Regions from separate parts of the Nocardiopsis sp. NPDC055879 genome, predicted to be linked through region 2. Evidence: predicted binding sites of a transcription regulator. Region 2 holds the regulator's gene; each other region holds the start of a gene.

Region 1 (10,386 bases), on a different contig from region 2:
TGGGCGCGTGACCGGGGAACCTCTCAGGAGGCGTCGGCGTAGGCGTGCGCGTAGGCGAGGACGTCGTCCCGGTAGGAGTCGGACCGGTTGTACTCGAAGATCGCGTCCACCCAGTCCTCGGTGGCGCTCAGGTCACGGCCGTCCTCGCACAGGTAGCGGGCGGCGGACAGGGCCGCGTCGTCGATGTTGTGCGGGTCGGGGGTCTCTCCCTCCAGCGACTCCGCCCATTTGTCCCAGGTCACCGGGATGAACTGCATCGGGCCGACCGCCCGGTCCCACTCGGTGTCCTCGTCCAGTTCACCACCGTCGGTGTCCGGAATTGCCCGGGTGTTGTTGGTGCCGTCGAGCGGGATGCCGATGACGTTCACGGTGGTCTTGCCGTCCGGGCCGATCTCACCGCCCGCGTAGGTGCCGTGGCGGGATTCGATGAAGCCGATCCCCGCCAGGGTCGGCCAGGACAGGCCGCACTCGGCCTGGTCCTCGTCGAGCACCAGCTGCGCGCTCGCGTAGCCCTCCAGCGCCCGGCGCGGGATCCCGGTCGCGTCGGCGACCTCGTCCAGCCAGGTGTCGTCGGGACGCTGCGCTCCGGGCGCGGGGCGGGACTGTTCGTCCGCACCGGCCTCGGCGGGCTCTCCGGTCTCGTCGTCGGTACGCGGCGTCACCCCGGTGTGTTCGGGGGGCCCGGTCAGCTCGTCGTGCGGCGGGGTCGCGATGGTGCCGTCCGAGGGGTCCACGGAGGCGGCGGTCGGTGGTTCCCATTCGTTGAGCGCGGTGGACACCCGCCCGACCAGGACCACGACCCCCACCGTCACCAACAGGCAAACGGCCAAGGCGAGACTGACCGCGATCATCGGCCCACGGCTTCGACGCCGCCGGGCGTCGCTCACGCTGCCACCCATGCAGTCCTCCCCAAGGAAAGGTCACCAAGACGTAACAACACATCAAAACTCGCCCCATGGTCGCACATGGTCTCGACCGGATCTCACCGGTGGGCGTTTGGAAACGAGGAACGCCCCGCCGATGGGCGGGGCGTCCTCGTGGTGTCGCGTCGCGTGTTCGCGGTCGTCTCTACCGGTGCGGGTTGACGACGACCTCGACCCGCTGGAACTCCTTCAGGTCCGAGTAACCAGAGGTCGCCATGGTGCGCCGCAGGGCTCCCATGAGGTTCATGGAGCCGTCACTGGTGGAGGCCGGCCCGTGCAGGATCGACTTGAGGTCACCGATGGTGCCGACCTCGACCCGCTCGCCGCGCGGAAGTTCACCGTGGTGAGCCTCACTGCCCCAGTGGTAGCCGCCGCCGGGCGCCTCGGCGGCGCGGGCCAGCGGTGATCCGACCATGACGGCGTCGGCACCGCAGGCCAGGGCCTTGGCGATGTCACCGCTGCCGGTCATGCCACCGTCGGCGATGACGTGCACGTAGCGGCCACCGGACTCGTCGAGGTAGTCGCGGCGGGCCGCGGCGACGTCGCCGATGGCGCTGGCCATGGGGACCGCCACACCCAGAACGGAACGGGTGGTGTGACCCGACCCGCCACCGAAACCGACCAGCACGCCGGCCGCGCCGGTGCGCATCAGGTGCAGGGCGGCGGTGTAGGTGGCGCAGCCGCCGACCACGACGGGGACGTCGAGGTCGTAGATGAACTGCTTGAGGTTGAGCGGCTCGGCCCGGCCCGAGACGTGCTCGGCGGAGACCGTGGTGCCGCGGATGACGAAGATGTCCACACCCGCGTCGACGACCGCCTTGTGGTACTGGGCGGTGCGCTGCGGCGACAGACGGACCGCGGTGACCAGGCCGGTGTCGCGGATCTCCTCGATCCGGCGACCGATCAGCTCCTCCTGGATGGGGGCGGAGTAGATCTCCTGGAGCCGCTTGGTGGCCGCCACGTCGTCGAGTTCACGAATCTCCTGGAGCAACGGCTCCGGGTCCTCGTACCGCGTCCACAGACCTTCCAGGTCCAGAACGCCGAGGCCGCCCTGTTGCCCGACCGCAACGACGGTCTTGGGCGAGGCGACGCTGTCCATGGGGCTGACCACCAGGGGCGTCTCGAACCGGTAGGCGTCGATCTGCCAGGAGATCGACACTTCCTCCGGGTCTCGGGTTCGCCTGGCCGGCACGATCCCGATCTCATCGAGTTCGTAGGCGCGACGCCCGTTCTTACCCAGCCCGATCTCCACCTGAGCCAACGCTTCGCTTCCCCTCTGACGTGCGGCGCCGGTCGGTCGACCGGCGCGATGACCGCGGACGTGAGTCTATCCGTCCACGGTCACCCTCTCATTTCCCGTTCGTGCTTCAGCGGGCGTTGTAGTTGGGTGCTTCCACCGTCATCTTGATGTCGTGCGGGTGGCTTTCACGCAGGCCGGCGCTGGTGATGCGCATGAGCTGGCCGCGTTCACGCAGTTCGGGCAGGGTGCTGGTGCCCGCGTACCACATGGACTGGTGCAGTCCACCGACGAGCTGGTGGGCGACGGCCGAGAGGGGGCCACGGAAGGGCACTTGACCTTCGATGCCCTCGGGGACGAGCTTGTCCTCGGAGGAGACGTCGGCCTGGGCGTAGCGGTCCTTGGAGAAGGAGCGGCCGCGCATGGCGCCCAGCGACCCCATGCCGCGGTAGGCCTTGAACTGCTTGCCGTTGATGAAGATGAGCTCACCCGGGCTCTCCTCCACACCGGCGAGGAGGCTGCCGAGCATGACGGTGCTCGCGCCGGCGGTGATCGCCTTGGCGATCTCGCCGGAGTACTGGAGGCCGCCGTCGGCGATGAGCGGAACACCGGCCGGGCCGCACGCCTTGGCCGCTTCCAGGATCGCGGTGAGCTGTGGGGCGCCCACACCGGCGACCACCCGGGTGGTGCAGATGGAACCCGGGCCCACGCCGACCTTGACGGCGTCGGCACCGGCGTCGATGAGCAACTGGGCCCCGGCTCGGGTGGCCACGTTGCCGGCGACGATGTCGGCGCGGGAGTTGGCCTTGAGCTTGGCGATCATGTCGGCGAGCCCCGCGGAGTGGCCGTGCGCGGTGTCGACGACGAGGAAGTCGACCCCGGCGTCGACGAGCAGCTTGGCGCGTTCCTCCGCCTCGGTGCCCACGCCGACGGCGCCGCCGACGACGAGACGGCCGTCCGCGTCCTTGGTGGCGTCGGGGAACTGCTCGCTCTTGATGAAGTCCTTGACGGTGATGAGGCCGCGGAGGCGGTTGTCGGCGTCCACCAGCGGAAGCTTCTCGACCTTGTGCTTGCGCAGCAGCCCGAAGGCCTTCTCGCGGCTGACCCCGACCGGCGCGGTGACCAGGTTCTCCGTGGTCATGACCTCGCGTACCAGGCGGGAGCGGTCGTCCTCGAAGCGCATGTCGCGGTTGGTGACGATGCCGACGAGCCTGCCCTGGGCGTCGGTGACCGGGACACCGGAGATCCGGTAGTGGGCGCACAGGCGCTCGACCTCGGCGAGGTCGTCCTCGGGCTGACAGGTGACCGGGTCGGTGACCATGCCGGCCTCGGAGCGCTTGACCAGGTCGATGTGGCCGGCCTGGTCCTCGGCGGAGAGGTTGCGGTGCAGGACCCCGGCGCCGCCTTGGCGGGCCATCGCCACGGCCATGCGGGCCTCGGTGACGGTGTCCATCGCGGCGGACAGCAGCGGGATGCTGAGTTCGATGTTGCGGGACAGGCGGGTGGCGGTGTCCACGTCGCCGGGTTGAAGATCGGAGTAACCCGGTACCAGCAGGACGTCATCGTAGGTCAGCCCCGGCGGGAGCAGTTTGTCCCCGTACTCGCTGTACTCCTGGCTCATGACACAACCTCCGCTGTTGACCGGCAACACCTGCGCGGATCACCCCCGCGTGTCGTCTCATCCTAGGACGTCGTGTCGTGCTCCCCAGGTGGAATGGACTGTTCGCCCCGTCACCACGGCCATGAAGTGCGCAACGTCACGGTCGGCCCGAGAGCGGAGGTCACCGAAGGATCACCGGGACGAAGCGTGGGGGTAACGGCAGTACCCGCGGGAGCGCCTCGGGGGGAGGAAGGTGATGCGGTTCGGGCAGGCTCTCGTGCCCGGCCCGGGCACGCGTCCGTGCTCGATCGAGGCCTTATGGGAGGACGCGGTTCGCCAGGGCCACCTTCCGAAGCCGAGCAATAGCTCGGTGCTGGGCAACCCGTACCGCCCCTGCCGACATTCCAAGAAGATGTCCCGTCTCGTCCGCTGTCAGTCCTGTGATCACCCGCAACACCAGCAGTCTGCGCTGTTGTTCGGGAAGCTCGTCGAGGAGCTCTCTGGCCCGCTGCGCCTCGATGACGCGCACGGCGGCCTCTTCCGGTCCGGGCCCCTCGTCCGGCGGCTCCGGCACGGTGTCGGTGGGGACCGTCTCCACTCGTCCGGCCACTCGAAGGGTGTCGGCGACCTTGTGCGCCGCGATGCCGAACACGAAGGAGGCGAAGGGCCTGCCCCGGTCCTGGTATCTGGGGATCGCCGTGATCAGGGCGATGCAGACCTCCTGCGCGACGTCGTCGGAGTGGTGTGCCAGCCCCGACACCCGCGCCAGCCTGCTGTGGCAGTACCGCACCACCATGGGTCGGATCTCGCGCAGCAGCGAGTCCATCGCCCCGTCGTCCCCCTGAACGGCGAGCGATCCCAGTTGGTTCAAACCCGTTTCGCGCACGTCGGAGGGCGTCCCTGTCCGCTGCGCGGTAACGCCCCCCCGGGCGCCTGCATCCGTCACGTTAGGAATGATGCCCGCATCACGGGACCCAACCACTCCAATCGGCAACTACGGAATGGTCACATTTTGGAAAAATGGCCCGAAATCACCGCAGAGAAGATGCTCTTTCGACCTTCCCCCATGATAGTGAGACCGACCACTCCGAGCCGCTTCAGCGAGCGGGGGCGGGATACCGTGGCGGCCCGCCCCCGCTCGACGTCTCACCCCCTAGTGGGAGTGACCGTCGCCCTCGTCCTCCTCGGGCTTGTCCGCGACCAGCACCTCGGTGGTCAGCAGCATGCCCGCGATGGAAGCGGCGTTCTGAACGGCGGAACGGGTGACCTTGACCGGGTCGAGGATGCCCGCACCGGTCAGGTCGCCGTAGGTGCCCGTGGCGGCGTTGAACCCGTGGCCGATCTCCAGCTCGGAGATCTTGTGGGTCACGACGTAGCCCTCGGCACCGGCGTTCTCCGCGATCCAACGGGCCGGCTCGACCAGCGCGCGACGGACGATGGACACGCCGGTCGCCTCGTCGCCGGTCAGGCCGAGGTCGCCCAGGGCGGTGGAAGCGTGCACCAGGGAGGCGCCGCCACCGGCGACGATGCCCTCCTCGATGGCCGCACGAGTCGCCGAGATGGCGTCCTCCAAGCGGTGCTTCTTCTCCTTGAGCTCGATCTCGGTGGCCGCGCCCACGCTCAGCACCGAGACGCCGCCCGCGAGCTTGGCGAGGCGCTCCTGGAGCTTCTCGCGGTCCCAGTCGGAGTCGCTCGCCTCGATCTCGTTGCGGATCTGGCGGACGCGGTCCTCGACGTCGGCCTGCGCACCGGCACCGTCGACGATGGTCGTGTCGTCCTTGGTGATGGTGATGCGACGGGCGGTGCCCAGCACGTCCAGCTCGGCGTTGTCCAGGCTCAGGCCGACCTCTTCGGAGATGACCTGACCGCCGGTGAGGACGGCGATGTCCTGGAGCATGGCCTTGCGACGCTCACCGAAGCCGGGCGCCTTGACCGCGGCGACGTTGAGCGCACCGCGCATCTTGTTCAGCACCAGGGCGCCCAGGGCGTCGCCCTCGACGTCCTCGGCGATGATCAGCAGCGGCTTCTTGGTCTGGACGACCTTCTCCAGGAGCGGCAGCAGCTCGTTGAGGTTGCCGATCTTGCCCTGGCTGATGAGGATGAGGGCGTCCTCCAGCACCGCCTCCTGGCGGTCCCCGTCCGTGACGAAGTACGGGGAGATGTAGCCCTTGTCGAACTGCAGACCCTCGGTGAAGTCGAGCTCCAGCCCGAACGCCGGGGACTCCTCGACGGTGATGACACCGTCCTTGCCGACCTTGTCGAACGCCTCGGCGATCAGGTCGCCGATCTGGGCGTCCTGGGCCGAGTTGGTCGCCACGTAGGCGATGTCGGAGCGCTCCTTGATCGGAACGGCGCGCTCCAGCAGGGTCTCGGACACCTGCTGGGCGGCGGTGTCGATGCCCTTCTTCAGGGACATCGGGGAGGCACCGGCCGCCACGCTGCGCAGGCCCTCGCGGACCAGCGCCTGGGCCAGCACGGTGGCCGTGGTGGTTCCGTCACCCGCGGCGTCGTTGGTCTTGGTGGCGACCTCCTTGACCAGCTGGGCGCCCAGGTTCTCGTAGGGCTCCTCCAGCTCGATCTCACGGGCGACGGTCACACCGTCGTTCGTGATGGTGGGGGCGCCGAACTTCTTGTCGATGACGACGTTGCGGCCGCGCGGACCGAGCGTCACCTTCACGGCGTCGGCGAGACGGTCCACGCCCCGCTCAAGGGCGCGACGGGCGTCGTCCTCGAACTCCAGGATCTTCGGCATCTGTGGTGTTTCCTCTTACCGTTGTGAGGTCATGTAACGAGGACATCCCGCCCCGCCCGGCTTCGAGGGCCGACCGGTGCGGGATGTCGAGGATCGAACGCCGAGAGCTACTTCTCGACGACCGCGAGGAGGTCGCGGGCGGAGAGCACCAGGTACTCCTCGCCGTCGTACTTGACCTCGGTGCCGCCGTACTTGCTGTACAGAACGACGTCGCCGACGCTGACGTCCAGCGGAATGCGCTTGTCGCCCTCGTCGTCCCAGCGGCCGGGACCCACGGCCAGGACCTCGCCCTCCTGGGGCTTCTCCTTGGCGGTGTCCGGAATGACCAGACCGGAGGCGGTGGTCTGCTCGGCCTCCAGGGTCTTGACCACGACGCGGTCCTCAAGCGGCTTCAGCACGGTCTTGGTGGCGGTCGACACGGTAGTGACCTCCCCCTTCAAGGTTTCGGTGTCCTGAACGGCGGCCCGTGCGGGAGCACGGACCGGCTCTTCGTAAAAGGGGCGACCGCGGCGGCCTGTCGTCGCGGGTGCCAGACCGGCCTCGTCGCGGTTAGCACTCTACCCCCGAGAGTGCCAGAATGGAAATGTGGCGAGGGTCCTGGTCACGGGGGCGGGCTCGCCTTCTCGTCGTGCCCACCGCAGGAGAACCCATGCACCTTCCCGCCTTCTCGGCGCTGCTCACCGACGCGGGACGGGAGGTCCTGGCCGAAGTGGACCCCGCCTCCGCCGCGAAGGATCCCCTGTCGACGGCCTCTCGGCTGCGCGCGAACCCGGCGGTGTCCGCCCTGGCCCCGGACCTTCCCGTGTCCGAACTCGTCAACGCGGTGATGACCCAGGTGGGGTTGCGTGAGCGTGGACGCGCCAAGTTCGGGGAGCGCGCGACGCGGATGTTCTTCACCCCCGACGGCCTGGAGCAGTCGACCCGGGCCTCGATCGCGGCCCACCGCGCCGAACGGGTCGCCGAGGTGGCCGGTTCCGTCCTGAACGGTGGCCCGGCGGGCGACCTGTGCTGCGGCGTGGGAGCCGACCTGTTGGCCCTGGCCGAGGTGGGGGTTCCGGTGGAGGGGGTGGACGCCGACCCCCTCACGGTGGCGGTGGCCCGCGCCAACATCGAGGCCTTGGGCCTGTCCGATCACGCCGATGTGCGCGAGGGCGACGTGAACGAGGTGGCCCCCGGCGCCCATCCCCTGTTGTTCTGTGACCCGGCCCGCCGCGGGGGCCGGGGTCGGGTGTTCGACCCGGCGTCCTATTCACCCCCGTGGGACGTGGCCACCGCCCTGGCCGAGGCCGCGGGCGCGGCCTGTCTGAAGGCGGCGCCGGGCATCCCGCACGAGGCCCTGTCCCCCGCGGCCGCCGTGGAGTGGATCTCGGTGGACGGCGAACTGAAGGAGACGGCCCTGTGGTTCGGCGCGCTCGCGGAGGGGCCTCGGCGCCGCGCCACGGTGCTGCACGAGCGGCCCGGGCTGTTGGCGAGCGAGGGTTCCGTCGCGCGTCTGGACGCCGTCCCAGACCTGGGGCCCGCTCCGGTGTCGGCGGCGCGACGCTATCTCTACGACCCGGACCCGGCGGTGGTGCGTTCGCACCTGGTGGCCGAGGCCGCGGCCAAGGTGGACGGGGCCCTGTTGGACGAGCGGATCGCCTACTTCACCTCGGACCGGGTCGAGGTCTCACCGCTGTGGCGGGTGCTGGAGATCGTGGAGTGCGCGCCGTTCTCGGCCAAGAGACTTCGCGCTTCGGTGCGGGCCCACCGGGCCGGAACGATAACGATCAAGAAACGGGGATCGGCCGTGGACACGGAGAGGCTTCGGCGCGATCTGAAGGCGTCCGGTCCGGAGAAGATGACCATCGCCCTCACCCGAATCGGCGAAAAACCCTTCTACCTGCTGTGTCGCGAAATCGGGACGCCATAGAAGCCCCTCGACTTTCGAGGAAAAAGCCCGCACGTAACTCGAACCACCGGGCGCGAACCATATCGTTACCTCACATAACGACATCTTTCATGGACCCCCCTGGTTACGCCGGGTGATGTCGTTAAACTGGCCCCCGCCGTACTCTTCCCCTTTCTCATGGGCCCACCCGGACCGGCACAGCGCCCACACCCCCAATGTGTACGCACAGTCACGCTTTCGTCACGTTGAGGCCTAGTCGGCGCGTCACGCCGCCCATCCGGGGACCATCGAGAACCCGTCCTCCCGGAAACCTCCACCGTCCGAAGCACCGGGCGAGGGCGGGAGCGCCAGAACCATAAGGAGCACCTCGGTGGAACAGACCAATCACAACTTCCTCAACGGCGGGGGGCAGTCCGGTGTCTCCGACCGGATGCGCGACCTCCTCTCCCAGGCAGCCCAGGAACACGTCTCCGAGCAGAAGTCCCAGGGGGCCGTCAGCGAGGAGATGCGCCAGCGCCTCGAAGGCATGGAGTGGCTGCTGCGCGAGCTGCGCGAACGCGAGCTCACCTCACTCGCCGAGTCGATCACCGCGGTCGACGGTCGGATCGACGACTTCCTGGCCCGTCCGCCGGAGTGGGCCGAGGCCCTCGCCGAGCACATCGAGGTTCTCGGTCAACAGGTCAAGCCCCTGTCGGACATGCCCTCCCTACGGGCCGACACCCACCGCATCGCCGGCCACCTCGACACCGCGCTGACCCGTCTGCAGCGCATGGCCGAGACCGGGACCCGGACCGCGGAGCAGGTGGTGGAGGTCGGCGAGCGCGTCACCGCGCTTGGCGAGACCTTCGGCACCCGTCTGGACGCCCTCGACACCGCCCTGGAGACCCTCAACGGGCGCACCGAGGCCATCGAGACCGCGCTCGCCACCTTGGACACCACTCTCGGGGAGCGTCACGAGGAGCTGGCCGGCAGGTTCGTGGAGGGCAAGGACGCCCTGGGCGAGGCGGTCGAGCAGACCCGCGAGGCCGTCCGGGAGAGCCGCGCCGAGCTCAACACCACCCTCGCCGACCGCACCGCCGAACTGCGCACCCTCGTCGATGAGAGCGCCTCTCAGCAGAACGAGACCCTGCTGGCCCGCCTGCAGGAGAACACCGGCGAGCTGGGCGAGCGCCACAAGGAACTGGCCGAGGGGCTCAAGTCCCTCGCCACGACCTCCCAGGAGCGGCACGAGGCCCTCACCGGCAAATTCACCGAGAGCGTGGGTCACCTAAGCACCCAGGCCGAGGAGAACCACGCCGAGGCCACCGCCGCCGTCGCCGACCTCACCGGCACGCTCACCAAGCTGCGGGAGAACCACGAGTCCTCCCTCACCGACCTGCGCACACACCTGCGTCAGCGACTGTCGGAGCTGGACGAGCAGATCGAGCTGGGCCGGACCGAGACCCGCGAGCACGCCGAGGCGACCGCCGAGAGCCTGCGCGAGTCCGTCACCGAGCGCGCCGACGCCCTCGCCACCAAGGTCGCCCAGGACACCGAGAAGACCGCCACGGACCTGGCCGAGCTGAGCACCTCCATCCAGGAGGCGCACGAGCGGCTCACCTCGGAGAGCGAGGAGCGCCACCAGACGCTCACCGAAACCCTCACCGAGCAGACCCAGAGCCACCGAAGCGCGCTCGACGAGCGGCTGGAGCGGCATCGTGAGGCCCTCAACGGCAAGGTGGACACCCACCTGTCGCAGATCACCGGCAAGGTCGACCACGAGCTGGGTCGGCTCACCGACCGGTTCGACACCTTCGAGGGACACTTCGAGGGCAGCTTCGAGAGCGTCGAGGGCAAGATCGACCGCGTCGACGGCCGGATGGACGGCGTCAACGGTCGCCTGGACGGCATCGACGGCCGGGTCAACGGTGTCGAGGGCAAGTTCGAGGGCGTCAGCGGTCACTTCGAGGGGGTCGACGGCCGGATGGAGGCCATCGACGACCGGTT
Region 2 (10,386 bases):
TGGCGAACCCCAGCCCCAGCAGTTTGTCGAAGAAGGCCCACAGGAACACCCAGCCGATCGAGATCCGGGTGACGGCGAAGACGTAACGGGCCGCGCGGGACCCGATGAGGGATCGCCCCTCCATCGGCGCGCTCCGGGGGGTGGTCGTGTGGTCGGACATCGTGTGTCCTCTCGCCGAACTGTTGTGTCACCTCCAAGACAACCCCTTGTACGAGCGCCTTTCGAGGCCCGGTGGTAATGGCCGCCAAGGACGAAGGTCCCACCTCGGCGGGCGTTCCGGGAAAGCCCCGGATCACCGCCCCCGCGCACGTCCGCGACCGGTCGGTATGTGTCCGAGCTCTCGATGTCGCGAGCTCTCCGCCACAGCCGGGCCGCGACCGTGCCCGCCCACCCCGCCCCGTCGGCGACACTGGGAACATGCCTTCCGTAGCCCTCGACGGCGAACCGGTGCCCCGCACCGGGGAGCTTCCCGCGCACTCCCTCGCCGAACTCGGCGACCGGCCCCTCGGGTTCTACGTCCACGTGCCCTTCTGCGTCACCCGATGTGGCTACTGCGACTTCAACACCTACACCGCCGAGGAACTCGTCTCCCGGGACGGCACCGCCACCTCCTCCCGCGAGACCTACGCCGAACAGGCCATCGCCGAGATCGACCTCGCCGACAAGGTCCTGACCGGCGAGCGCCCCCCGGTGAGCACCGTGTTCATCGGAGGCGGCACGCCCACCCTGCTGCCCGCCGAGGACCTGGGGAGCGTGCTGGCCGCCATCAGGGACCGCTTCGGTCTCACCCCCGACGTCGAGGTCACCACCGAGGCCAACCCGGAGACGGTCACCCTCGACTACCTGCGCCGCCTACGCGAGGCCGGCTTCAGCCGGGTCTCCTTCGGTATGCAGAGCGCCCGCCCGCACGTCCTGCGCGTCCTGGAGCGAGGCCACACGCCCGGACGGCCCGAACAGTGCGTGGCCTGGGCACGTGAGGCCGGGTTCGAGCACGTCAACCTCGACCTGATCTATGGCACCCCGAGTGAGAGCGACGACGACTGGGCGGGGTCCTTGGAGGCCGCGATCGGCGCGGGCCCCGATCACGTCTCCGCCTACTCGCTCATCGTCGAGGAGGGCACCCGGCTGGCCGCCCGGGTGCGCCGCGGCGAACTCACCGAACCCGACGACGACACCATGGCCGACCGCTACCTCATGGCCGACCAGGCCCTGGCCGCCGCCGGATACACCCCCTACGAGGTTTCCAACTGGGCACGCGCGCCCGAGGGCCGCAGCGCGCACAACTCGCTGTACTGGACCGGTGGGCACTGGTGGGGCGTGGGCCCCGGCGCGCACAGCCACGTCGGTGGAACCCGCTGGTGGAACGTCAAGCACCCGGCCGCCTACGCCGCGCGCCTGGCCGCCCGGGAGACGCCGGCACAGGCCAGGGAGATCCTCACCGAGGACGAACGCCGCTTCGAACGCGTCCTGCTCGAACTACGGATGGAACAGGGCTGCCCCCTGGAGCTGCTCGACGCCTCCGGTCTGACCACCGCCGAACGCCTGGTGGGGGAGGGGCTGCTGGAACCCGGAGCCCACGCCCGCGGATACGCCGCCCTGACCCGCCGAGGCCGTCTGCTCGCCGACGCGGTCGTGCGCGACCTCACCTGAGTCGCGCCGGCGAACGCGCGACCCGGACACGACGAAGGGGCCCGGCCGAAGCCGAGCCCCGGTCGTGGCCGGAGACTACTTCACCCAGCTGACGTTGAACGGGTAGCGGTACCACTCGCCCTTGTTGGCCGCGATGCCGCCGAGGATGCCGAAGACGACCGCGCACACCCACACGGCCAGCTGCAGGATGGCCCCGATGAAGATGATGTACAGCACCGCCGAGATCAGGTAGCCGATCAACAGGATGAACTGGAAGTTCAGCGCCTGAGCGGCCTGGTCGCGAACGAACGGGGACTCGTCCTTCTTGATCAGGAAGAAGATCAGCGGGCCGAGGAAGCTGAGCAGGATGCCGCTCAGGTGACTGAGCAGACCCATGGTGCGCTCGTCCTGGTTGGGCTGACCGGTGGTCGCCGAGGACCCCTGCATGCCGGGGTGCGGGGCGTAGCCGCCGTACTGGCCCTGCTGCGCGTAACCACCCTGGTCGTAGCCGGGAGGCGGCGGGTAACCGCCCTGGCCGTAGCCGGGCTGCTGCGGGTGGCCACCCTGGTCATATCCGGGCTGCTGCGGGCCGCTCTGACCATAGCCGGGCTGACCGGGCGGCGGGGGCGGGTATCCTCCGCCCTGGTCGGGCGCGGGATAGCCGCCCGAGGGCTGACCGGGTTGGCCGCCCTGCTGGGAGTACGGATCCTCCGGAGATGGGCCGTTGGGGTAGGACATGGCTCGGTTTCCTTGTCGGTGCGAGAGCTGTATCTACTTGAGAAGTCGGATGCTGAACGGGTAGCGGTACCACGCCCCCTTGTTCGCGCCTGAGGCCCCTAGGACGCCGAAGACGATGGAAAGGATCCATACGAGGGCGATGAGAAGGGAACCGATCCACGCCAGGTTCCCGAAGAAGATACCCAGACCAACGTACAGAACCCCCGCGAACACGTAAGGGATCAGCATCGTGATCTGGAAGTTCGCGGCCTCGGCGGCGTGGTGCCGCACGAACGGCGACGTGTTGCGCTTGGCGAAGTAGATGGCCAGCGGCGGGATCCAGCCGAGGAAGGCGATCATGAAGCCGGTCAGGTGCGCCGACATCGCGACCAGGATGCCATCGTCGCCGCTCGACCGCTGGGGCTGCCGCGCGTACCCCTGCTGAACGTAGGGCTGCTGCCCGGGAACCTGCTGGGGCTGCTGGGCGAACCCCTGCTGTGGCGCCTGCGGCTGCTGCGCGTACTGCTGCCCGTGGTCGGCGGGTCGCGCGGATGCGGGCGGGGCGAAACCCGGCTGTCCCTGCTGGGGTGGCCGCTGCGCGTACTGCTGCGGCATCTGGGCCTGCTGCTGCGGCTGCTGAGGCGGATACTGCTGACCGGGACCGGGACCGGGACCGGGCCGGGCGCCCGGGGGCTGCTGCGGATGCGGCCCGGGCGTCCGCCCGTACCCCGGCCCGCCCTGCTGTGGGGGCGCCTGCGGCGCCTGTGGCGGCAGCGGAGGCCGTTGCTGCCCCTGCGGCTCGTCCGGGGACGGGGGATTCGACGGAGTCTCGCTCATGGTCTTCCTTGGATCCGCTGTCGGGGATGCTGATCGGACGTGCCCGAATGGTGGGGCCGGTGGTCCCGCAAGCCTAGTCTTCCAGGGGATGGGGGCCCGTGACGAAGTCGATGAGCTCCTCGACACGTCCCAACAGGGAGGGTTCGAGGTCACCATAGCCGCGCACCGACCCCAGGATGCGGCGCCATGCCTCACCCGTCTCCATCCGCCACCCCAGGGCGTCCACGACCCCCTCCTTCCACGGGAGTCCACGCGGCACCCGCGGCCAGGCCCCGATCCCGACCGCGCCCGGCCGGACCGCCTGCCACACGTCCACATACGGGTGCCCGACCACCAGCACGTCCTCGCCGCGCACCCGCTCGGCGATACGACTCTCCTTGGACCCGGGCACCAGGTGGTCCACCAGCACACCCAACCGGCGCCCCGGCCCGGGGGCGAACTCCGCCACCACCGCGGGCAGGTCGTCCACACCCTCCAAGAACTCCACGGCCACGCCCTCCACCCGCAGGTCGTGACCCCACACCTTCTCCACGAGCTCGGCGTCGTGCGCGCCCTCGACGTAGATACGGCTCTCCCGCGCGGTACGCGCCCGCGCGCCGGTCACCGCGATCGATCCCGAGGCGCTGCGCAGCGGGCCCTTCGGCTTCGCGGTGGGGCGCACCAGCGTCACCGGTCTCCCGTCCACCAGGAACGCGGCGGGTGCCAACTCGAACACCCGGCGACCACCGTCACGGTCCTCCAGGGTCACCGTGGCCTTGTCCCAGGCCACCACCGCCCCACAGAACGTCTCGTCGGCGTCCTCGACCACCAGGTCGTGGTCGAGTGGGATCTCGGGCACCGTGCCCTTCTTGGGGAGTCGCCGGTCTCCGGCCAGAACGTCGCGGCCGTAACGGCCGGTTCCATTGGTAACCACGGTGCCGCAGTGTACTGGTGACAGGCTCAGGAACCGCGTGGTCGGGTGGCGCACGTCGCCGATCCGTCGGGAAGAAGACGGCCTCGCTCCCGTGTTACTACCGGCGGGTACCCACACGCGTTTGCGGTCGGGCATAGAATTAGCACTGAGGACCACGGAGTGCCAGGAGGTGGCGAGTTGCTGGATGAGCGCAAGCTCGCGGTCCTGCGTGCCGTCGTCGAGGATTTCGTCAACACCAACGAGCCCGTCGGTTCCAGGTCGTTGGCCGACCGACACCCGCTCGGTGTCTCCCCGGCGACCATCCGCAACGACATGGTCGCGCTGGAGGAGGACGGGTACATAGCCCAGCCGCACACCAGCGCGGGGCGAGTGCCCACGGACAAGGGATACCGCCTGTTCGTGGACCGGCTCTCCTCGGTCAAGCCGCTCTCGGCCGCCGAACGCCGCGCCATCGAGTCCTTCCTCGGCGGTGCCGTGGACCTCGACGAGATCGTCGCCCGCACGGTGCGGTTGCTCGCGCAGCTCACCCGTCAGGTCGCGATCGTCCAATACCCGTCGCTGACCCGTTCGTCGGTGCAGCACGTGGAACTCGTACCCCTGGGCGGCCAACGCATCATGATGGTCGTCATCACCAACACCGGACGGGTCGAACAGCGCGTCATCGACGGTCTGGGCGTCGTCGACGAGAAGGTGGTCGACGATCTGCGCAACATGCTCAACCGCGCCATATCCGGGAAGCACCTCGGTGACGTACCGGACGCGGTGGACGACCTCCCCGCGCAGGTTGCCCCGGAGGACCGGCCCGTGGCGGTCGCCGTCCTCTCGGTCCTGCTGGAGAGCCTCGTCGAACGACACGAGGAGAAGATCGTACTGGCGGGAACCGCCAACCTCGCCGCGGTCGACTTCGCGGCGAGTCTGCGGGACGTGCTCGAAGCACTGGAAGAGAACATGGTCCTCATCCGTTTGCTGGGTGAGGCGAAGGACCCCTCGATGCTCACGGTGCGCATCGGCGCCGAGAACTTCCACGAGGGCCTTCGATCCACCTCCATCGTTTCGGCCGACTACGGTGTGGGAAACCAGTCGCTGGCCAAGATCGGTGTGGTGGGACCCACCCGGATGGACTACCCGGGGACGATGGGCGCCGTCCGTGCGGTGGCTCGGTATGTCGGACAGATTTTGGCAGGACAGTAACTCAGTGGCCAGAGACTATTACCAGGTTCTCGGGGTGCGTCGCGACGCGTCCAAGGACGAGATCAAGAAGGCGTACAGGCGGCTCGCGCGCGAGCTGCATCCGGACGTCAACCCCGACCCGGCGACCCAGGATCGCTTCAAAGAGGTGACCCAGGCCTACGAGGTCCTCTCCGACGAGAACAAGCGTCGGATGTTCGACATGGGTCACGACCCCTTCGCCCCGGGTGGCGGAGGCGGTGGCGGCGCCGGCGGCTTCGGTGGCGCGGGCGGCTTCGCCTTCGACGACATAATGAACGCCTTCTTCGGCGGCGGCCAGCCCGGTGGGCGGGGCCCGCGCGAGCGGGTCCGGCGCGGACGCAGCATCAAGATCCGCATCGAGCTGGACCTGGTCGAGACCGCGTTCGGCGTCAGCAAGGAGATCACCTTCCCCACCGCCATCCTGTGCGACACCTGCCAGGGTGAGGGGACGGCGGCCGGTTCACAGCGAACCACCTGCGACATGTGCCATGGCCAGGGTGAGGTATCCCAGGTCACGCGCTCCTTCCTGGGCCAGGTCATGACCTCGCGCCCTTGCCCGCAGTGCTCGGGCCAGGGCTCGGTCATCACCAACCCCTGCGGTGACTGCGCCGGTGAGGGGCGGGTCCGCGAGAAGGTCACCCGCACCGTCAAGATCCCCGCCGGTGTCGACGACGGCACCCGCATCCAGCTCGCGGGAGAGGGCGAGGTCGGCCCCAACGGCGGACCGCGCGGCGACATCATCCTGGAGATCGTCCAGAAGTCGCACCCGACCTTCGAGCGTCACGGTGACGACCTGCACTGCACCATCGCCGTGCCGATGACCGCGGCCGCGCTGGGCGCCTCCTTCGCCTTCGACACCCTCGACGGCACAGAGAACATCGACCTGCGCCCGGGTACCAACTCCGGACACGTCATCACCCTTCCCGGCAAGGGCGTCAGCCACCTCGACGGTGGTGGACGGGGCGACCTGCGCATCCGGGTGGACGTGGAGACGCCGAGCAAGCTCGACGAGGAGCAGGAGGTCCTGCTGCGCAAGTTCGCCGAACTGCGCGGGGAGGACCAGAACCCGGGCCGGTTCAGCCCTGGCCACGGCGGGTTCTTCTCCAAGATCCGTGACGCCTTCGGCGCCGGCAAGTGACCCCACCGGTATTCCTGGTCGACACCGCGGCCCTGGCCGCCGACCGGATCCGGCTCGACGGGCCCGAGGGGCGGCACGCCGCCGCGGTCCGACGCGTCCGTGAGGGCGAGACCGTTGATCTCTCCGACGGTCTCGGCTCGCGGGCGCGGTGCGAGGTGGTGGAGGTCCTCGGCAAGGAAGCCCTCCTGTGCCGGGTTCTCGAACGCCTCGACGAACCCGAGCCGCGTCCCCGTCTGACCGTGCTCCAGGCCCTGCCCAAACGGGACCGGGGGGAGCTCGCGGTGGAGACGATGACCGAGGTCGGGGTCGACACCATCGTTCCCTGGGCCGCGGAACGGTGCGTCACCCAGTGGAAGGGCGACCGGGGCGCCAAAGCCCTCGCCAAGTGGCGGGCCGTGGCCCGGGAGGCCGGCAAACAGGCCCGCAGGGCGCGCCTGCCCGAGGTCACCGAACCCGTCGACCGCAAGGGCGCGGCGGCGCTGCTGGCCGAGGCCGACCTGTCGGTGGTCCTGCACGAGGACGCGACCGAACGGTTGTCCCGACTGCCGCTGCCGGACTCCGTCACCGAGGTCGTACTTGTGGTGGGGCCCGAGGGCGGAGTGTCCGAAGCGGAGCTCGCCGCGTTCGACGAGGCGGGTGCCGTCCGGGCGCTGCTGGGCGATTCGGTCCTGCGCACCTCCACCGCGGGGGTGGCGGCCCTGTCACTGCTCCAGGCCCGAACCGGGCGCTGGTAGAACGAAACGAGGAGGACCCGCGCCGTAGGCGCGGGTCCTCCTCGTTTTCTCGGTGTCACACCACCGGAGTCCTCATGCCACCCGGGTCACTGGGCGCTGGGAAGCTCGTCCTCGGTACCGCCGCCGCCGTTGTTCCCGTTACCGGGGGTGCCGCCACCGGGGGACTCGTCGTCCTCGGGGTCGTCCTCCGGGGCGGTGCCGGGGTCCGTGCCGGGACCGGTCGGTTCCTCGGTCGGCTCCTGTTCCGGGTCGCACTCGGGATCGGCCGAAGCCGCGTCCCGCTCCTCCTTGTCCCGCTCGGAGTCGGTCGCCGTGGGCGTGACCTCGTCCTTGGGCGGGCAGCTGGAGGTGGACTCCACGCCCTCCTCCTCCGTGTCCTCCTCGTCCTCCGGAGAGGGGGAGGCCTCGGAACCCTCCTCGGGCTTCTCGGTGGGGTGGCTGGTCCCGGTCGCGGAGTCGCTCGCGGTGGACGAAGCGGACGCGTCACCGCCCTGCTCCTCACCGGCGGCGGGAGGGGTGTCCTCGCGGTCCGCCCCGGCGGGCACGATCTCCATCACCTGGTCGCGCACTTGGGGGTTCGACATGATCACCGAACCGGCGATGAGTACGGCCCCCGCCACCGCGGCGACGGGGCGTAGCCAGGGAAGACCGAGCCAGAGCGCGCCACGGCGGCGTTCGGTGCGCTCACGGATCAGATTGAGTCCCTCGGCCGACGGTGTGAATTCGTCGGCCGAGGCGTGCAGGGCCTGCCGGAGTCGGTTCTCGAACTCCATCTCGTTCGGATCGTTGGGGCTGCTCATGAGGTCTGCTCCAGTGCAGAGCGGAGCGCGGAAACACCACGGGAGGTGTGGCTCTTGACCGCGCCTCGGCTGATGCCCATGGCATCGGCGATCTGTGCTTCGGACAGGTCACCGTAGTACCGGAGCACGATGGCCTCTCGCTGGCGGGTGGGAAGTTTACGCAGGGCGCGGATCACGGCCTCGCGTTCCAACAGGTTCATGGCCCCGTGCTCGGCGCTGGGGGCGTCCGGCAGGGCCTTGGGGGCGTGCTTCTCGACCACGGCGCGGTGACGCAGGACGGACCTGGCCTTGTTCACCACCGCTTGACGCAGGTAGGAGAGGGCCTTGTTGGGGTCTCGCAGCCGGCGCCAGGCTCCGTGCATGGCCACGAAGGCGTCCTGGACGACCTCCTCGGCGGTCGCGTGGTCCCGGACGAGAAGGGTGGCGAGTCGAACGAGTGGACGGTAGTGCTCTCGATAGAGCTCCGTCACGGCGTGGTCCGCGTCCCACTCGACCGAGAGCGGCGCCGTGCCGGCTCCGGCGACCATGGTTTCTGTCGTCACGTCTGTTCGACGCACACCCTTGTCGCGGGGTTTACGAAAGGGCATACCTCTTCTTTTCCAGGTAGTCGTGCGATCCCGTCCGAACGCGCCGGATCCGGCCGAAGGGCAGGTGGAATGGACACTTCGACGCGCACGGACGCCAAGCCTATCGTGCCGTATCCCACTCCCGTGGGGGGAGCCGGGATCGGTACGATCCCGGAAAGGTTGAGGGTTCATCTCTTCCTTGTGTCCCCTGCGACCTACGGGCCACTGCGGCATCATGGTCCACGGACGAACCGGGTACGGGCCCCGCCGCACGGCGAGGGTCCCATGATGGAAGGTGTGCGATGGCCGACCCCGACTGCCTTTTCTGCAAGATCGTCGAGGGGGAGGTGCCGGCGGAGATCGTCCGTGAGGGAGAGCGGACGGTGGCCTTCCGTGACATCAACCCCCAGGCACCAACCCACGTCCTGGTGATCCCGCGCGACCACCACCCCGACGCGGCCTCCGCGGCCGCCCACGACACCGGCCTGCTGGACGCCCTGGTCCAGGACGCCCACGAGGTCGCCGTGGCCGAGGGCATCGACGAGACCGGATACCGGCTCGTCTTCAACACCGGCGCGGGTGCCGGGCAGACCGTGTTCCACCTCCACGCGCACGTCCTGGGAGGTCGTGGCCTCAACTGGCCCCCCGGGTGAGTGGCCGGAAGTGACGGTGGGGCGCGAACAAACTCCTCGAATCCGCCGGATCCGCCTTGGTAGACTCGAACACAGGGCCCCACCGGCCACTTCGGGTGAACCGAACCCCCGTGGTGAGCCGGAACGGCGCCGTCGACCGCGGTGCCTGGCCCGGGACCCGGCCCCGACGAGGGGTCTGTGACCGAAGGGTAGGGACAGCGGCCGTAAGGCCACACCATGGCCGATTCAACTCACACGCACCCGGACGCCGGCAGTCAGGTCAAGGTCGTGGTGCCGGACGAACACACGATGATCAGCCTGCTCGGCTCGGGTGACGAACTGCTCCGAGCGCTGGAGCGGGCCTTCGACAGCGACATCCACGTTCGCGGCAACGAGTTCACGATCAAGGGAGACCCCGAGGAGACGGCCGTCGTGGTCCGCCTCGTGGAGGAGCTCATCGAACTCGCCAAGAGCGGCACGCACGTCACCCCGGACACCATCGAGCGCATGATCCACATGCTGGGCGCCCCGGGCGACGAACGCCCCGCGGACGTGCTCACCACCAACATCCTGTCCAACCGGGGCAAGACCATCCGCCCGAAGACGCTGAACCAGAAGCGCTACGTCGACATCATCGACCAGCGCACCGTGGTCTTCGGCATCGGCCCGGCGGGTACCGGCAAGACGTACCTGGCGATGGCCAAGGCGGTCAAGGCCCTGCAGGACAAGGAGGTCAACCGGATCATCCTCACCCGCCCCGCGGTCGAGGCCGGTGAACGCCTGGGCTTCCTGCCCGGCACCCTCTACGACAAGATCGACCCCTACCTGCGTCCGCTCTACGACGCCCTGCACGACATGCTCGACCCGGACTCCATCCCCAAGCTGATGGCCGCCGGCACCATCGAGGTCGCCCCCCTGGCGTACATGCGTGGCCGGACCCTCAATGACTCCTTCATCATCCTGGACGAGGCGCAGAACACCTCGCCGGAGCAGATGAAGATGTTCCTCACGCGTTTGGGCTTCGGGTCCAAGATCGTGGTCACCGGTGACGTCACCCAGGTGGACCTGCCCGGTGGACAGACCAGCGGGCTGCGCACCATCGAGAACATCCTGCGTGATATCGACGACATCGCCTTCTGCCGGCTGACCAGTGAGGACGTCGTCAGGCACAAGCTCGTGGGGCAGATCGTCGACGCCTACGGCCGCTACGA
Region 3 (10,386 bases), on a different contig from region 2:
CGCTCTGGTGGTGCGCCGGAATCCCTCTCCGACGACCGCCGTGGACTCCTCCGGGATGGGCTCCACCCGGCTCTCGGGTGGGCGTCCGCTCGGCGCTCCCTCCGGGATGGGTGGGCGCGCGTACCCACCCGTGGGCTCCGGTTCCTTCGGGTATTCGTATCCGCCTGACTGCTGAGGGGAGTCGGACACTGCTACTGGTCGCCCCTTCACCTTCGTTTCGGCCCCGACCCGGACGGCCCGGACGACGTACCGGGCTCTTACCCGGTCGGGTGTTCGGTCAAATCCCCCTCGCGATCACGGAGCGGAGTGTCTTGGGCGGACATGGGTAAGGGCCCGTCGACGATGTCGAACGGGCCCTCCAAGCGTGACGGACGCCGCGTCGGCGCCGTCAAGCCGGCCTGGTTACCACCAGGTCCAGCCGTTGTTCTTACGAGAGCTCTGCGCGTGCACGGTCATGGCATCTACCTTTCTTGGTGTTTCCAGCCCATCCCGGAACCAAGATGTCCTATCGCGACAGAGTCCACAAGGTCCGAGGCCGAATATTCATCATTCCATGGCCGACGATCGACCAAAGGTTGTGGCACCGGTTCCGAAATGGCCATAGAAGACGGAATCGGCGCAGCTCAGACCGGTTTCCATACTCTTCATGGCGCGACAGCGTCTCCGATGACCTGCAGGGACAAGTCCCTCGAGAAGGGAAATCAGAAGAGACCGACATAACGGAGAGCGACGGTCTCGCTATTGCCACGAGGAGTATCGAAATCGACTCGCGGAACCCGACCCTCCTCGGGGTCGGGGCGTGTGACGACGTCACGGGCGGGCATCCGCATCCGCACATCAGCCCAGAAACCCCCACATAGCGGTACTTCCGCGACCCTTCACCAGAAGAGAGACATCACTTTCGGTGATCTTCTGAAAACCCGGTTCCATCCGGACTCGCGTCCCTGAGGCCCCGGGCATCCCCGTTTCGGACACGGCCAAAACCGAGTATGCGCCTGAACCCTTCTAGACACCGCTCCTCTCCGTGAAGAGGTTCGGACGAGCACGAGGACCCGGTGGTCGATCCAGAGGCCGAACCCATAGGCGTCCCGGTGCCTCGGTGGATAGGCTGGGGACCGCATCGGCACCACCCCGCCGCAGGGGATAGACGCTTCGCCGGTGACACTCGGGGCTCAGGTCCGGATGACCTCCCGCCGCAGGGAACAGCGAACACGGCGTCCGACCCCATCACGAGCACGAGAAAGGGCCCGATCCACGGATCGGGCCCTGCTCTTTCTCGGTCTTGAAAGACGAAGAAGCCGAGGGGAAGACGTACTTCCCCTCGGCTTCTTCTCTTCGGTGGAGCTGAGGGGATTTGAACCCCTGACCCCCTCGATGCGAACGAGGTGCGCTACCGGTCTGCGCCACAGCCCCGAAGACGTGACCAACTTTAGCAGGAAAGTTCGAGTGGTCCGAACGCCCGATCGGGCGTTCGGACCGGGGTCAGTCTCCGGCGGCCCGCAGGCGTGCGTCCGCGTACTGGTCGTAGACCTGACTGCGGCGCTCCTGGAGGGCGATCACCTTGGCCAGGCGCTGGGCCTCCCGGGCCTCGTGTTCCTGGCGGTCACGGTCCCGACGTGCGCGCAGGTAGGCCCGGCGACGTGCCTTGAGGCGGGCCCGACGCCGCTCGGCGTCGACCTTGGCCGCCTCCCGCAACAGTGCGAAGTGTCCGACGAGCAACAGGATCGGCGGCGCGATCACCCACCAGGGACCGAGACCGAAGGCGACGGCCACGATGGTGGCGACGTTGAGCAGGGTGAGCGCGCTGGTGCGCCGACGACGGCGGGCGATGACCCGGGCCCGGGATTCGGGTGCGGGCATCGGGCCCCGTTCGACGGGACGCGGCTCCTCGGCCTCCTCGGCCGCGTGTTCCCGGTGCGCCCGCGGCCGGGTGATGACCTGGGTCTCGGTGAGATCCGGGTCCTCCTCGTCCGCCTCTTCCTCCTCGAACGACTCGTCGACCTCGTCGGCGTCCGGCTCGGCGTCGTCGCGTCGGGTCTCCTCGTGGGTCGGCTCGACCGCGTCCTTGCGCAACAGCATCGGCACCAGGACGATGAGCCAGACCACCACGATGGCGAGGTACAGGGGAGAGCTGCTCATCACCCCTCCTCACGATGACGGCCACTGAACGTTGATCGACACTTCGTCGACACCGCGCCGCGTGTACATGAACACTGTCCCGGGAGTACCGACGCCCCCCGGCTCGGTACCGTTCCTACTCCGGGTCGGAGCCGGAACGAATCCCGTGTGCCATATCCACGTGTTGCCCGCATCGTCAATGCGTCTATGTTCCGCACGGTACGACCCCGTGTCCATAAATGCGCCGCATTCCGACCGGAGTGTCGCAAGATTGTGGACCCTCAGTTTCGGTCGCTCCACCCCTCCGGAAGAAATCGCAGGTCAGATGGTGACTGCGGAGCGCAGTGCCAATTCAACGCAAAGTAATGAATCAATGTGCTTAAAGTGAGGTTTAGGCTTCGGACGCACCCGTGATGCTGTCACGTTCAGTTCGGCCACGGGTTCGGACTCGCCGGATCACGTGGATCCTCGCCGCCGTTCGGGCCATCCGGCCCCAATGCCGAACCGGGGCCGGAACCACCCTCCGAGGTCGGACCGGAAGACCCCCCGTCGTACCAACGACGCAAAACCCCCCGGGGCACCTCCTCCGCGGTGAGTCCATAACAAATATGGTCCCGCCAGGCCCCGTCGATGTGCAGCTGTCTGCGTCGCACGCCCTCGTCCCGGAAACCGAGTTTGGTGACCACGCGTCTGCTGGCCCGGTTCTCGGGTCGGACATTGGCCTCGATCCGGTGCAGTCCGACGCTGAAGAAGGAGTGGTCGACGGCCAACGCGACCGCGGTCGGGGTGATGCCCCTCCCCGCGTAGGCGCTGTCGATCCAGTAACCGACCTGTGCCGATCTGGCCGAACCCCACACGATGGCGCCCACTGTGAGCTGTCCTACGAAACGGTCGTCGTAGGTGACCGCCCAGGGCATGGACAGCCCCTGGCGCGCCTCACCGCGGATGGCCTGGATCATCGCGACGTAGGGGGAGACCCCGGTGGTGCGCAACGGCATCTCCGGGTAGGTGGGCTCCCACGGCCGCAGCCACTCGGCGTTGCGCGCACGGGTATCACGCAGGGCGGGGGCGTCGCGCAGGCGCAGTGGGCGAAGCGCGATCGCCCCCTCCTTGAGGGTGACCGGCCACCTCTGTCTGCGTTTCACGTCGTCCCTCCGTGGCCCTGTGCACCACCCGGCGCGGATACACCACCGGCCCTCGGGGCGTGGCCACGCCCGGTACCGGTGAGCCCTTCCAGTATTCCACCCCTGGGGACACGCGGTAGCGGGTGTAACCTCCGCCACACAGGAATCGGATGATTCCAAACTCCATTCACTCCTGCACCAAAAACCGTACTAGGGTCAAGGAATTCTCTGCTTCCGGAATGCCCGGGATGTGATTGTGGTCATTACCGGGTCTCATTCCGACCGGGGGTGGTCACCGCCCCGCATCTGGTCGATCGCGTGCCCCAGAACGGGTGCCAGCACGTCCATTCCGTCGCCCACGCCGCCTCGGGAGCCGGGCAGGTTCACCACGAGCATGCTGTGTCCCTCCCGCTCCACGACCCCCGCCAGGCCTCGGGAGAGGATCGCGGTGGGCACTCCCTTGTCGCGCCCCGCGGCGCGCAGCGCCTCGGGGATGCCCGGGACCTCGAAGGCCAACAGCGGACGGGTGGCCTCGGGGGTGCGGTCCTGGGGGGTGAGACCGGTGCCACCCGTGGTCAGCACGGCGTCGGCGCCCTCGTGGTGCGCGCGCAACAGCGCCTGGGTCACCGGTGGACCATCCGGCACCACCCAGGGCCCCACCACCGTGAATCCCAGGCCGCGCAGGCGCTCCACGATCACCGGCCCGGAGCGATCCGGGTAGACCCCGGCGGCCGCCCGGTTCGAGGCGGTGACCACGGCGACCCGACGCGCGGAGCGTTCGTTCGGCTCAGTCGCCACGCTTCCAGTGCCCCTTCTTCCCGCCGAGCTTCTCCTCGACCCTGACCGCGGTGACCTCGGCCTCCGGGTCGATGGCCTTGACCATGTCGACCAAGCCGAGCGCCGCGGTCATCACGCAGGTGAGCGCCTCCATCTCGACGCCCGTGCGGTCCGCGGTACGGACCGTGGCGGAGATGTCCACGCCGTCGTCGAGGACCGTCAGGTCCACGTCGACACCGTGCACCGCGATGGGGTGGCACAGCGGCACCAGGTCGGGGGTGCGCTTGGCGCCCTGGATGCCGGCGATGCGCGCGACCGCGAGGGCGTCGCCCTTGGGGACCTCTCCGCCGCGCAGGGCGGCGACGGTCGCGGCGTTGAGCAGGACCCGGCCGGTGGCGGTCGCGCTGCGGGCGCTGACGTCCTTGCGGGAGACGTCCACCATGCGCGCGGCGCCGGATTCGTCGAGGTGGGTCAGGCCGGAGGGGTGCGCCTCCGGCTTCGGGGTGTCGGTCATCGGGGTCACCCGTCGTCTTCGCGTGTGGACCACGCGGCCCATCGGTGCGCCGGCCGCGTGGGGCGCGCGTCGGCGCGTCCCACGCATGACCGTACTCCTCCACGGTGACAACGGCGCGGAGACCGCCTCGGGTCAGTGCCCGGGCAGCGCCAGGACCTCCGCGATCGCACCCGCCGGCAGCTCCGTGACCTCCTCCGGGACGACGAGGAGGCCGTTGGCGTCGGCCAGCGCGGACAGCTGGTGCGAACCCTGTCGGACGGCGGGCGAGACGGTGTGCGCCGCTTCGGTGCCGGGGTCCGCCGGCGACAGCACGGCGCGCAGGTAGGAACGTCGACCCTTCGGCGAGGTGACCGCGGTGGACAGTCGGGCGCGCACGGTCGGTAGGGGCGTCGGGTCGAGACCGCGCAGCTTCCGCAGCACCGGCCGTACGAACATCTGGAAGGAGACGAAGGCGCTCACCGGGTTGCCCGGCAGCGTGATGATGGGGGTCTCGTCCGGGCCGATCGTGCCGTATCCCTGGGGCTTGCCGGGCTGCATCGCCACCGAGGTGAACTCGACGGTCCCCTGCCTGCCGAGCACCTCCTTGACCACGTCGTAGGCGCCCATGCTGACGCCACCGGTGGTGACGACGATGTCGGCGCGCAGCAGCAGCCCCTCCAGGGCGTCACGAACGCTGACCGGGTCGTCGCCGACGAAGCCGTGGCGGTGCGCCTCGCCCCCGGCCTCCTTCGCCGCGGCCGCGATCATGTAGCTGTTCGACTCGTAGATCTGGCCGGGGCCGAGCGGGCGCCCGGGTTCGACCAGTTCCTCACCGGTGGAGAGGACCACGACCCTGGGCCGGGGGACGGCCGGGACGGTCCGGCGGCCGACCGCGGCGAGCACACCCATCTCCCCCGCCCCGATGAGGGTCCCGGCGTTCAGCACACGCGCGCCCGCCTCGACGTCCTCTCCGCTCCTGCGCACGAACCCCCCGGGCGTGGCCGGACGCTCGACGAGGACCTCCACGCTCCCACCGTCGGTCCACTCGACCGGGACGACCGCGTCGGCGCCCGTGGGCATGGGTGCGCCGGTCATGATGCGCGCGCACAGGCCGGGGCGGATCGCGCTCGGGGACGGGTCGCCCGCCGGGATGTCGGCCACCACCGGCAGTCTGACCGGGGAGCCGGGCGAGGCGTGTTCCAGGTCGCCGGAGTGGACGGCGTAACCGTCCATCGAGGAGTTGTCGAAGCCCGGCAGGGACACCTCGGAGACCACCGGTTCGGCGAGTACCGTCCCGTGGGCCCGGAGCAGGTCGAGCTCCGTCGCCTCGGGCACGGCGACCAGCGCCAGCAGATCGGAGACGTGCTGTTCGACGCTCTTCATGGGGTCCCTCCGGTTCGTGGTGCGCGCTGGGAACGGTCCACTCGTGTGGTCCGCCCCCACCCCATTGTGACCACTGACACCGGTGGGACGCGCCGGGCGGGTCAGCTCCGGTCGGCGCGGTCGTGGCGGTCGACGAACTCGCGCAGCCAGGGCAGGAGCTCCTCGGCCAGGTCCGGGCGCCGGCAGGCGAAGTCGACCACGGTGCGGATGTAGTCGGCCTTGTTGCCGGTGTCGTAGCGCTGTCCCCGCAGCAGGACCCCGCGTACGCCACCGCCCTCCTCGGGCTTGGTGCGGGTGAGTTCGAGCAGGGCGTCCGTCAGCTGGATCTCACCGCCGCGCCCCGGCGGGGTGCGGTGCAGGACCTCGAAGACCGCGGGGTCGCAGACGTAGCGACCGATGATCGCCCAACGGCTCGGCGCCTCTTCCCGCGCGGGCTTCTCCACCAGGTCGGTGACCGTGACGACGTCCTCCTCCTCGGTGGGTTCCACCGCGGCGCAACCGTAGAGGGAGACCTGTTCGGGCTCGACCTCCATGAGCGCCACGACACTGCCTCCGTGTTCGCGACGCACCTCGATCATGCGTCGCAGCAGGTCGGCGGTCTCGATCAGGTCGTCGCCCAGCAGCACGGCGAAGGGGTTGTCGCCCACGTGCGCCTCCGCGCACAGCACAGCGTGCCCGAGCCCGCGGGGCTCACCCTGGCGGACGTAGTGGACCTGGGCGAGGTCGCTGGACTCACGGACCGAACGGAGCCGCTCCGCGTCGCCCTTGGCCTCAAGGGCGACCTCCAGCTCGTAGGCGCGGTCGAAGTGGTCCTCGATGGAACGCTTACTGCGTCCGGTGATCATGAGGACGTCGTGGAGACCCGACTCCACCGCCTCCTCCACGACGTACTGGATCGCGGGCTTGTCCACGATCGGCAGCATCTCCTTGGGAGTGGCCTTGGTCGCGGGCAGGAAGCGGGTGCCCAGACCCGCCGCGGGGACGACCGCCTTGGTCACGGAGGAGGTCGAGGGACGCGTCTGGTCGATGTCGGCGCTCATGGTCAGGCACTTTAGGGCAGAGCGAGCCGTTCTCGTGCTCGGTCCACGGACGTGGCGACGAGAAGTCCCCGTCCTTTCGGGAGGAGGCGGAGAAAACGCCACCCGGAGTTCACCCGGGTCGACGTACGAGCGTCCCTGGGACATCCGGGACGGCGGTGCCACACTGGGGCGCATGGGTGATCCGAACGGCCGCGAACGGGCCGACAAGCGCGCGCTGCGCGAGCGTCTCCTCGCCGAGCGTCGGAAGCGGGGACCGCGGGAGCGCGACCGGGTGGGATCGAGGGTCCGCGACGCCCTGATGGACCTGCCCTGGCTGGCGATGGGCGGAACCGTGGCCTGTTACTACTCGGTCGGCGGTGAGCCCGACACCCGCAGGCTCGTGCACGCGCTGTGGAAGCGCGGCACGTACGTCCTGCTACCGATCTTCCTTCCCGACCACACCCTGGACTGGGCGTCCTTCGACGGCCCCGACTCCCTCTCCCCGTCCGGGCGCGGGCTGGTGGAACCCACCGGGCACCGTTACGGGCCCGAGGTGTTGGGCCGCGCCGACGCGGTGATCTGTCCGGCCCTGGCGGTGGACCACCACGGTGTACGCATGGGACGAGGGGCGGGCTGCTACGACCGCGCCCTGGCGCACAAGGGCCCGCACACCCCGGCGATCGCGGTGGTCCACGACGAGGAGTTCGTCGTGGAGCTGCCCTCGGAGCCCCATGATCGGCCCGTGGACGCGGTGGTCACTCCGGGTGGCGGGCTGCACGCCTTCGACCCCGCCGCCACGGTCTGGCCCGACTGGGGCCGTGGCCGGAGAGGGTCCGGGTCGGGGTCGGCCGAGGACTGACCGGGGATTAAGCGGTCACATCGCGACGTTGTCGCTTTCGGTGCCCCTCCCCATCGGTGATCCCTCCGGATGAGGGGCGGTCGCGGCCGTGGTCGGCGAACGCGTACTATTTAGCAGTCAACGGGTGAGAGTGCCAGCAAGGAGGACCCGGAACAGTGCCTACGTATCAGTATGCGTGCACCGAGTGCGACGCCCAGATGGAGGTCGTGCAGAGCTTCAGCGACGACTCGCTGACGGTCTGCCCCGAGTGCGAGGGGCGCCTGCGCAAGGTGTACTCGGCCGTGGGGATCGTCTTCAAGGGCTCCGGTTTCTACCGCACCGACAGCAGCTCCAGCACCTCCAACAGCTCGGCCATGACCGGTTCGGGCTCCGCCGAGGGCAAGGACTCCAAGCCCTCCGGCTCCGGAGACTCGGCCAAGTCCGGCGACTCCACCGCCAAGAGCGCCTCCTCCGGCGGCGACTCCTCCGGCGGCAAGAGCACCGGCAACACCACCACCGCGAGCACGAGCAAGAGCTGAGCCGCCCCACCCTCCGTTGACCTGTCCGCGCCGCCGGGATCCTCCGGCGGCGCTTTCGCGTGTCGGTGACCGGAGCCGCCCGAGCGTTCCGTGGTCTTCCACGGCCCGGGGAGGATCAGGGGAATCCGGCCTGTGGATAACCGGTCCGGCCCTCTTCCGCCGTTCTAGCGTTGAAGGCATGACCACCACCCCCTACCGTCACCGACGTGGGCTCCTGCGCCTCCTGGACCGGTACCGACGCGCCGTGGCGGCCCTCCTGGCCGCCTGCGCGGCGATCGGCGCCGTCTTGGTCCTGCGACCCCCTCCCGAACCCTCCACGGAAGTACTGGTCGCCGCACGCGACCTGGACGCCACCGGGCCGGTGACCGAGGCCGACCTCGCCGGTCGGACCCTGCCGGACCGACTGCTTCCCGAAGGCGCCCTCTCCCCCGAGGATCCACCCACCGGCCTCGTTCCGAACGCACCCGTGCGCGCGGGCGAGGTTCTGACCGACGCCCGCCTGGGCGACCCACCCGCCGCCCCCTACGGCCCCGACATGGTGGCGGTGCCGGTCCGAGTCTCCGATCCCGGGGCGGTGGCCCTTCTCTCCCCCGGCAGCAGGGTCGACGTACTGGCCGCCCGGGCCATGGACGAACTCGGTGGCCCACCCGCCCGCGCGGGTCCCGCCATCGAGGTGGTCGGCGACCGTCCGGTGCTCGACGTACCGGCGGAGGAGGGCACCACCGGTGAGGGCGGTGCGCTGATCCTCATCGCCGCCACCACGGAGGAGGCCCGCGTGCTGGCCGGGCACGCGACCGTTTCGCGACTGTCCGTCATCATCCGTGGTTGACCCATCTCCGGAGCTGGTGAAAGCTATTCGAGGCGCCGCGCCGCGGCGCCTTCCCGAACAACTCCGAACACGTAGGGCAGTACCCCATGGAAGGCTTCAAGAAGTTCCTGCTCCAGGGAAACCTGGTGCAGCTCGCCGTCGCGGTAGTCATCGGCTCCGTCTTCGCCAGTCTCATCACGGCGTTCACCGAAGGGTTCATCACCCCGCTGCTCGGCATCTTCGGGGGTGTTCCCACCTTCGGCGACCTCTACTTCGAGATCAACGGCAGCAGGTTCCTCTACGGCTCCTTCATCGACGCCCTCATCTCCTTCCTGATGACCGCGGCGATCCTGTACTTCCTCGTGGTGTTGCCGCTCGGCAAGCTCATGGAGAAGTTCATCAAGGCGGAGGAGGCGACCACCCGCGAGTGCCCGCACTGCTTCTCCGACATCGACAAGAGGGCCGGTAGGTGCGCCCACTGCACCGGTGAGGTCACCCCGGAGATCGCCGCGACCCCGGAGAGCACGGCCTGACCCACACGGGTCCCCGCACACGCGTAAGGGCGGCCCCGCGGGGCCGCCCTACGGGTTCACGGGCCGATCAGCCCTCGTACTCCCAGTGCCAGGGCTCGAACGGACTGGACTTGGCCCAGGCCGGGTGGACCCAGCCGTGGTCGCCTCCGTTGGTCTCCATCCAGTTCCATTTCTCGGAACGGAAGTTCTGGATGCCACAGCCCAGGTCGATCGCCTGCCCCAGACCGTGGTTACTCGTGCCCGGGACCGCCGCGAAACCGGGTGCCACCTCGCCGTACACACGGTGCTGGTTGGGCAGGTCACGGTAGGAGCTGGTGATGCAGATGTTCTCGCCGTACTGCTCGACGTGCTTCATGTTGAGTTCGAGGAAGGACTTGGCGGCGTCCGCTCTCAGGAAATGTCCGTCGTACATCTCACACAGGGAATCCTTCGGCAGCAGCCCGTTGGGGTAGCCGTCCGCCTTGGAACCCGCCGAGGCGTCGCACTCCGAGGCGGCCATGAAGGTGTCGGGGTCCAGACCACGCGACTCCAGTTCGTCGGTGAGCGCGTTGGTGCTCTCCTCGGACTGGGCGCGCAGATCATCCACCTGGGCGGCGAGTTCCGCCTGCTCAAGCTGGGTGAAGGTCTGTAGTTCCTGCGCCTCGCTCGCCAGCCCGACCTGCTCCTCACGCAGGTCCGTGGCGTCCTGGATCAGCGCCTGGTTGTCCTCGGACAGCTTGGCGGCGTAGGACTGGGTCTGGAGGTCCTCGTCGAG

What was found. Region 2 encodes HrcA, which represses chaperone genes, less so after heat shock. Its sites were predicted from a motif close to TTGGCACTCTCNNNNNGAGAGTGCCAA; they were not measured.
Region 1: the regulator HrcA is predicted to act here: its motif matches at 7,062-7,088, upstream of groES (co-chaperone GroES).
Region 3: the regulator HrcA is predicted to act here: its motif matches at 7,884-7,910, upstream of ACWGKS_RS14215 (FmdB family zinc ribbon protein).

The regions. Positions count from the first base shown of each region.
Region 1 is NZ_JBSHCT010000010.1:225,996-236,381, reverse strand. Features, by position in the region: gene ACWGKS_RS14525 (SpoIIAA family protein) at 1-42, shown strand, start outside; gene ACWGKS_RS14520 (lytic transglycosylase domain-containing protein) at 24-899, opposite strand; gene ACWGKS_RS14515 (GuaB3 family IMP dehydrogenase-related protein) at 1,069-2,175, opposite strand; gene guaB (IMP dehydrogenase) at 2,291-3,781, opposite strand; gene shbA (RNA polymerase sigma factor ShbA) at 4,077-4,631, opposite strand; gene groL (chaperonin GroEL) at 4,914-6,512, opposite strand; gene groES (co-chaperone GroES) at 6,620-6,931, opposite strand; gene ACWGKS_RS14490 (class I SAM-dependent methyltransferase) at 7,162-8,421, shown strand; gene ACWGKS_RS14485 (hypothetical protein) at 8,771-10,386, shown strand, end outside.
Region 2 is NZ_JBSHCT010000001.1:308,516-318,901, forward strand. Features, by position in the region: gene ACWGKS_RS01245 (hypothetical protein) at 1-160, opposite strand, end outside; gene hemW (radical SAM family heme chaperone HemW) at 418-1,650, shown strand; gene ACWGKS_RS01255 (DUF4870 domain-containing protein) at 1,726-2,367, opposite strand; gene ACWGKS_RS01260 (DUF4870 domain-containing protein) at 2,401-2,730, opposite strand; gene ACWGKS_RS01265 (hypothetical protein) at 2,719-3,216, shown strand; gene ACWGKS_RS01270 (DUF3097 domain-containing protein) at 3,257-4,096, opposite strand; gene hrcA (heat-inducible transcriptional repressor HrcA) at 4,274-5,287, shown strand; gene dnaJ (molecular chaperone DnaJ) at 5,292-6,443, shown strand; gene ACWGKS_RS01285 (16S rRNA (uracil(1498)-N(3))-methyltransferase) at 6,440-7,177, shown strand; gene ACWGKS_RS01290 (hypothetical protein) at 7,264-7,977, opposite strand; gene ACWGKS_RS01295 (SigE family RNA polymerase sigma factor) at 7,974-8,504, opposite strand; gene ACWGKS_RS01300 (histidine triad nucleotide-binding protein) at 8,846-9,196, shown strand; gene ACWGKS_RS01305 (PhoH family protein) at 9,413-10,386, shown strand, end outside.
Region 3 is NZ_JBSHCT010000010.1:167,195-177,580, reverse strand. Features, by position in the region: gene ACWGKS_RS14260 (hypothetical protein) at 1-189, opposite strand, end outside; tRNA gene ACWGKS_RS14255 (tRNA-Ala) at 1,340-1,413, opposite strand; gene sepX (divisome protein SepX/GlpR) at 1,483-2,139, opposite strand; gene ACWGKS_RS14245 (GNAT family N-acetyltransferase) at 2,544-3,263, opposite strand; gene ACWGKS_RS14240 (MogA/MoaB family molybdenum cofactor biosynthesis protein) at 3,516-4,040, opposite strand; gene moaC (cyclic pyranopterin monophosphate synthase MoaC) at 4,030-4,533, opposite strand; gene glp (molybdotransferase-like divisome protein Glp) at 4,666-5,895, opposite strand; gene galU (UTP--glucose-1-phosphate uridylyltransferase GalU) at 5,997-6,935, opposite strand; gene ACWGKS_RS14220 (5-formyltetrahydrofolate cyclo-ligase) at 7,108-7,773, shown strand; gene ACWGKS_RS14215 (FmdB family zinc ribbon protein) at 7,929-8,291, shown strand; gene ACWGKS_RS14210 (SAF domain-containing protein) at 8,470-9,120, shown strand; gene ACWGKS_RS14205 (MscL family protein) at 9,207-9,632, shown strand; gene ACWGKS_RS14200 (D-alanyl-D-alanine carboxypeptidase family protein) at 9,700-10,386, opposite strand, start outside.